DNA from 2 places in the Arthrobacter sp. 10T419 genome. Region 1 is predicted to be linked to the other one. Evidence: predicted binding sites of a transcription regulator. Region 1 holds the regulator's gene; the other holds the start of a gene.
The links. Region 1 encodes LexA, which represses DNA repair genes until DNA is damaged. Its sites were predicted from a motif close to TCGAACANNTGTTCGA; they were not measured.
Positions count from the first base shown of each region.

Region 1 (3,405 bases):
TCCGGAGGGGCAGTCGGTTGAGGCGCTCTAGCTGGTCAGTCACTTGCCCAGTTTAAGTGAGACCCGGCCCCGCCCCGAAACTGTGACCGCGAATGGCCGCCCGGCGGCACCGATGGCCCGGCGCGCCACTCGCCCGGGTAGGGCTTACTTGGAGGGTACGTAGAGCTGCTGGCCGGGGAGGACGCGGGCGGCTCCGAGGTTGTTGAGCTGAACGATGTCGGCGACCACGTCACGGGGGTCGCGCTCCGGGGCGACGGCACCGGCGATGGCCCAGAGGGACTCCCCCGGCTGGACCGTGACGGTGACCGTCGGGGTGAGCGAGAGCTCCGCGGCCGAGTCGGCGGCCTTGGCCGGAGCATTCAGGAATCCGGACAGTGACAGGACGAGCACGGCCAACAGAACCAGCGGCAGCCCGAAGAAGACGAACCGGCCGCGGCGGGTCAGCCGCAGCCGAGCCTGCCGGGCTGGTGCCGCGGGTGCGGCCTCCATGGGGATGGAAACCAGCGAACCGGAAATAGCGCTTACTGCTGACATGAGCTGAGCCCTCCTGGACTTATCTGTGCCACTGGAAATACCTGTGCCGCCCGGCGTACTCCTCGTACCTGCCGCCAACCGGCCTAACCTTCAAACGCAAAACCCTTGAATGCGAACCCTCGAACCCGATACTTCGAACACAGAACCGAAACCAGCGGACCGGACTACGGGTAAAGCTTCGAACACATATTCGAACTTTGCTGTTCCTGTTTTAGCACTTATGAACGAACATTGTCGAGACTCGCTAGAACAAATGTTTGAAAAACCTTGTTGGCTGGCCTACTTTTGAATCACAGGACAACCACTTGTGTTGATGAACATCAGTTGATCAGCGGGGTCTGACATTTTCAGCTCGGCAGGTCCCGGTAGCCACAGCGGCCGGGCGGAATGGAAAGGCATGGCGAACATGGCAGCACAAGCCGCCGGCGGGAGGGCTTCCCAGCGCAGCCCCCAAACCGGCCGGGCGCCGAAAAGCCTGACCGTCCGGCAGAAAAAGATCCTGGAGACCATCCAGCGTTCCGTGACGGACAACGGTTACCCGCCCTCGATGCGCGAGATCGGCGACACGGTCGGGCTCGCCAGCCTCTCCAGCGTCACCCACCAGCTCTCGCAACTGGAAAAGCTCGGCTACCTGCGGCGGGACCCCAAGCGGCCGCGCGCCATGGAAGTCCTCATGCCGCTGACACTGGATGAAGGCACGACCAGGATTTCCGGCGTGGAGAAGTCCAGCGGCCTGCGGGCTGTCGGCGGCCTCGCCGTCTCGGAGCTTGCCAGCGCCACGGACACGGCCATGGTGCCGTTCGTGGGCCGTATCGCCGCCGGCGGGCCGATCCTGGCCGACCAGGTGGTGGAGGACGTGATGCCCCTGCCGCGCCAACTGGTGGGCCACGGCGAACTGTTTATGCTCCGGGTGGCAGGCGATTCGATGATCGACGCCGCCATCTGCGACGGCGACTGGGTCGTCGTCCGGCGTCAGAACGATGCCGTCAACGGGGACATCGTGGCCGCCCTGCTCGATGACGAGGCAACGGTCAAGACGTTCCGCCAGCGGGACGGCCACACCTGGCTGCTCCCGCAGAACACCCAGTACGAGCCGATCCTCGGCGACCATGCCGTCATTATGGGCAAGGTCGTCTCGGTGCTGCGCTCCCTGTAGTCCCCTGCCACACCACTCCGGCCGGCCCATCTCCCGGCAGCTCGAAGGCCCCGTCCGCAGTTCCGGACGGGGCCTTCTGCGCTCCCGCCCGGTTCTTGGCACACTGACGGCGCGCCCGCCCGCGCGGTGCCGCGGTGACCCGGCAGTGCCGGTCCCGGGCGCGGAAAAAGCGGGCGGGAACGCAAGCGCCGGCCCACATACCCCCGGCCCGGCCACGGCCGGCGGCAGCCTGCGTGGCGGGCCGCTTCACCGGTTACGTGGCGGGCTGCTTGGCGGGGCTCTCCTTGGCGAGGCGTTCCAGGGCGGCCAAGGCCACCGAGGTGTCGGTAGTGGGCCAGAAGGGGGGCAGGGCGGCCCGCAGGAACGCTCCGTACCGTTCGGTGGACAGCCTGGAATCGAGGACCGCCACCACGCCCTTGTCCGACGTCGAACGGATCAGCCGGCCGGCGCCCTGGGCGAGGCGGATGGCCGCGTGGGTCGCCGAGACGCTCATGAAGCCGTTGCCGCCGGACTGGGCCACAGCCCGGGAGCGGGCGGTCATCAATGGATCGTCTGGCCGCGGGAACGGGATCCTGTCGATCACTACCAGGCGGCAGGAGTTCCCGGGCACGTCGACGCCCTGCCAGAGCGACATGGTGCCAAAGAGACAGGTGTCGGGCTCGTCGGCGAACTGCTTCACGAGCGCGGTCATGGTCGACTCGCCTTGGCAGAGAATGCTCAGGCCCAGCCGGGGACGCATCGCTTCGGCCGCCTCCTCGGCGGCGCGCCGGGAAGAGAAGAGACACAGGGCGCCGCCGCCGGAGGCACGGATCAGCTTCTCGAGCTCATCGAGGGCTTCCGGGGATGTTCCCCGGCCGGGCTTGGGCAGGTGCTTGGCAACGTAGAGGATGCCTTGCTTCGGATATTCGAAGGGCGAACCGACGTCGACGCCCGTCCAGCTGGGTGCGCCCGGGCCCACTAGGCCGAGCCCTCCGGCCGCCGGCTCGAAAGCCGAACCGATCGCCAGGGTTGCCGATGTCAGGACGACTGTATGGTCGGCGAACAGTCCCTCGCGGAGCCGACCGGCGACGCTGAGCGGGGCGATGTTGATCAGGGCCGGCGCGGAGTCATCGGGCTGCGAGTAGCCCTGTTGCGGGTCGAAGCTGCTGTTGCGGGAGAACCAGACCACTTCGCGGTTCTCCTTGGCGGCCAGGAGCCGTTCGCACAGTTCCAGGATCACCATCAGCCGGGACCGCGCAAGCTGCCGGCCGCCGTCGGCCGTGTTGGCGCTGTCCCCCTTTGAGTCGGAGAGCGCGGCGCGGCAGGCGTCGCGCAGCTGGTCCACGCAGTCGAGCTGTTCGCTGTTCAGTCCGTTCGGCATCAGGCCGCTGGGAACGCCCTCGATGGCGAGTTCAAGGTTGGACGCGGCGTTGTTGAGCGCATCCACCGTGATCCCGGTGTGCTTGCGGGCGCCGGAGGCGGCGGCGTGGACCATGGCCACGGAGAGCTGGCCGGACACGGCGCCCGTGACCCGGTCCTGCAGTTCGTGCGCCTCGTCCACCACCACGACGTCGTATTCGGGCAGCACGGCCAGGCCCTCGAAGGCGCTGACGGCCAGCATGGCGTGGTTGGTAACCACCACATCGGCGTCGGCTGCGTTCTGGCGGGCGAGTTCGCTGAAGCATTCGGCGGCGAGCGGGCACTTCTGCGCGCCCAGGCACTCCATGGAGGTAACG
Region 1 is NZ_JBFTHF010000008.1:50,307-53,711, forward strand. Features, by position in the region: gene AC1DBD_RS13535 (histidinol-phosphate transaminase) at 1-43, opposite strand, end outside; gene AC1DBD_RS13540 (LysM peptidoglycan-binding domain-containing protein) at 145-489, opposite strand; gene lexA (transcriptional repressor LexA) at 941-1,690, shown strand; gene AC1DBD_RS13550 (ATP-dependent DNA helicase) at 1,944-3,405, opposite strand, start outside.

Region 2 (3,405 bases), on a different contig from region 1:
GTCGGGGCCGCCGCGGATTCCGGCGTGGCCCAGTCCGATGGAGCCCCGGCCGTACTTCCGGCTGACCTCCTCCAGCAGCGTGCCGATGCCGCGCTCCTCATGCGGGTTCTCGAACACGGCCAGCGGGGCCTGGTTGGCTGTCGGGCGCAGGTCGGTCACCATGATGCCGGCCCGCGCATACTTGACGCCGTCGTCGATCCGGGGGAGCAGGGCGTAGGCAGCCCTGGCCAGCAGCACCGGGTCCGCGGTGGGCATCGGCAGCGAAACGCACACCGAGGGGTGCGAACTGTCCCGGGGGTTGTAGTGGGATGTGGCGGCAAAAGCAGTCAGGACTTTGGCCTGCAGGCCGTGCCGGGCGAGCCGGGCGCTGGCCTGTTGCGCGTAGATCCCGAGGACCTGGCGCATTCCGGCCGGTGTGCTGATCGGCGTCGCGAACGACCTGCTGAAGATCAGCTGGTCGCGGCCGATGCGTTCCTCTTCGAGCGGGATGCAGGGCGTCCCCCGCAGTTCCAGGACCGTGCGCATGAGCACCACCGAGAAACGGTCCCTGATCCGGACCGGGTCCGCCCTGGCAAGGTCAAGCACGGTATGGATCCCCAGCGCGTTCAGCCGTTTGGTCAGGCGCGTGGAAACGCCCCAGAGCTCGATCACGGACAGGCCGGCCATGAGACGTTCCTGCCGGTCGGCGGGAACGGAATCCCAGTGGCAGACGCCGTCGAACGCCGGGTTGTGTTTGGCCCACTTGTTGGCCAGTTTCGCCAGGGTCTTGGTCCCGGCAATGCCGACGCACACCGGAACACCGACGTTCCGCCGGACCGCCGTCTTCATGGCCTGCCCCAGCAGCAGCAGTTCCTCCGGGTTTCCGCGCACGCCCAGGAAGGCCTCGTCAATGCTGTAGACCTCCAGCCAGGCCGAATACCGGCCCAGGAGTTCCATCACCCGCGCGCTGATGTCGCCATAGAGCTCGTAATTGCTGGACTTGGCCACGAGCCCCCACTCCTTGGCCCGCGGGGCGAGTTTGAACCACGGTTCCCCGAGCGGGATGCCGAGGGCCTTTGCCTCGGGCGAACGGGTGACGGCGCAACCATCGTTGTTGGACAGCACGACCATCGGTCTGCCTTCCAGTGAGGGATCAAACGCGCGTTCGGCGCTGGCATAGAAGCAGTTCACATCCACGAGGGCAATACTGCCGCCGGGCCGGGCCTCAGGCATGGGGCTCAGACATTGGTCTCAGACATGGTGCAGGCACCGGGTGGCGACGCCCCAGATGACCAGGTCGGAGAGGGCGGGGACCCGGATGTCGGGGTAGCGCGGGTTGTCCGCCTGCAGGACCACGCCTGACGGGGTGACGCGGAGGCGCTTGACGGTGAGTTCGCCGTCGAGGACGGCGACGACGACGCACCCGTCGCGCGGCTCGAGCGCCCGGTTGACGATCAACTCGTCCCCGTCGCTGATGCCGGCGCCCTCCATCGAGTCCCCTGACACCCGCACGACGTAGGTGCTGGTGATGTCCTTGATCAGGTGCTCGTTGAGGTCGATCCTGCCGTCAAAGTAGTCCTGCGCCGGCGACGGATAGCCGGCGGCGACCGCCACCGGCGAGACCAAGACCGACAGCAGGGAAGTGCCCGCATCTATCACGCGGGGCCCGATGATTACGCCCACAACACACCCTTTTTCGAATATACGTTCGAATTAAAGTGTAGCCCCGGGGGCTGACATTTGACCGATCCTGCTGAAGGTTCCGGCCGGACGTGCGGGCACGGGCCCGGGAGGAGGGGTCTGGGGGATCAGGCGGCCTCGTACGGGGTGCCGAACAGCGTGACTCCCCATTCCGGGTTGTGCAGCACAATGCCGCTTTCCCGGCGCGCAAACTGAAGCGGAGCCTGAAGGTATCGCTTCATCCGTGCTTGTTCCTGGTCCCACGGGAAGTTGCACGTGCCCACAAAGCTTTCCAGTGTCCGCGGGTCCGGTGTGATTGTTTCGCCGGCAATGCCGACCCTGACCACGTACGAAGCGCAGCGGATCCGCACTGTCATCAGTGCGTGGCCACCCACGCTGCTGAACCTTACGGCGTAGTCGCCGGAACTCAGTCCCGGACCCCGGGGCACAGAGGCCGGCATCATCGAGCCTGAAGTGAAGTACTGGCACTCAAGGGGCCCGTTGGCCGCGGCGACCCCGGCATGCTGCGGCAGGCATTCATCTGCACCGTGCCGGGCGGGGGCTGGCGGAACGGGCGGCGCCGGCGCCAGGGTCATGCCCGGCGACAGTCCGGCTCCCGTCCCGGCCGCGGCCGAGGCTGCCGGCAGCTTGGTCAGTGCTGGCTCGCCGGCCGGCTCCGCCGGCGGAGCCGAACCGCAGCCCGCCGTCACCGCCCCAATGACGAGGCACGCCACGGACAGCAGCGTCGGCGTCATGCGTTGTCGACAGCGTGCGTTTCCCCCGGGCGCGGCCATGATCCGAACACTAGGGGGCCGGGGGCGTCGCGGCAAGTACCCGCCGGGCCAAGCCGGCGGTCGCTGTTCCCGGCGTTATTCGAACCTCGACGGATCGCCCATGCCGTGGCGGACGACCTCGGCGACGCCGCTGGAGAAATCAATGACGGTTGTCGGCTCGGCTCCGCAGTCCCCGGAGTCAATGACGGCGTCCACCACATGGTCCAGCCTCTCCTTGATTTCCCAGCCCTGGGTCAGCGGCTCTTCCTCGTCCGGGAGCAGCAGCGTGCTGGAGAGTAATGGCTCGCCGAGTTCGGCCAGCAGCGCCTGGACCACCTTGTTGTCCGGGATGCGCACACCGACCGTCTTTTTCTTGGGGTGCAGCAGCCGCTTCGGCACTTCCTTGGTAGCGGGCAGGATGAAGGTGTAGCTGCCCGGCGTCACGGCCTTGATGCTGCGGAACACGTCGTTGTCGATCTGGACAAACTGGCCGAGCTGGGCAAAGTCCTTGCAGACCAGAGTGAAGTGGTGCTTGTCGTCCAGGTGCCGGATGGCGCGGATCCTGTCCAGCGCGTCCCGGTTTCCCAGCTGTGCGCCGAGGGCGTAGCAGGAGTCGGTCGGGTAGGCGATCAGGCCGCCGGACTTGACCATCTCCACCACCTGCGTGATGGATCGCGGCTGCGGGTTGTCGGGGTGCACATCGAAATATCTCGCCATGGCACGAGCTTACGCCCGCGGCTGGCCCGCGCGGCGCGGCAGCTCCGGCCGTCGACGGCCCCGGCTTGTGCACAGACAATTCTGTCTGGTAGCTTCGTTCGGCATAGACAGTCCTGTCTAGGTCCGCAGGCGGAAGCGTGGACCGGCGAACCAGCAGCGAGAGCGAGCCCCGAATGCGATCCATGGCAGGCAAGACGGTCCTGATCACCGGTGGCACCGGCGGAATCGGGAAGGCCACAGCGCTGGGTCTGGCGGC
Region 2 is NZ_JBFTHF010000007.1:73,136-76,540, forward strand. Features, by position in the region: gene AC1DBD_RS12675 (Y-family DNA polymerase) at 1-1,212, opposite strand, end outside; gene AC1DBD_RS12680 (LexA family protein) at 1,231-1,662, opposite strand; gene AC1DBD_RS12685 (hypothetical protein) at 1,788-2,414, opposite strand; gene AC1DBD_RS12690 (L-threonylcarbamoyladenylate synthase) at 2,529-3,149, opposite strand; gene AC1DBD_RS12695 (SDR family NAD(P)-dependent oxidoreductase) at 3,332-3,405, shown strand, end outside.
Region 2: the regulator LexA is predicted to act here: its motif matches at 1,676-1,691, upstream of AC1DBD_RS12680 (LexA family protein).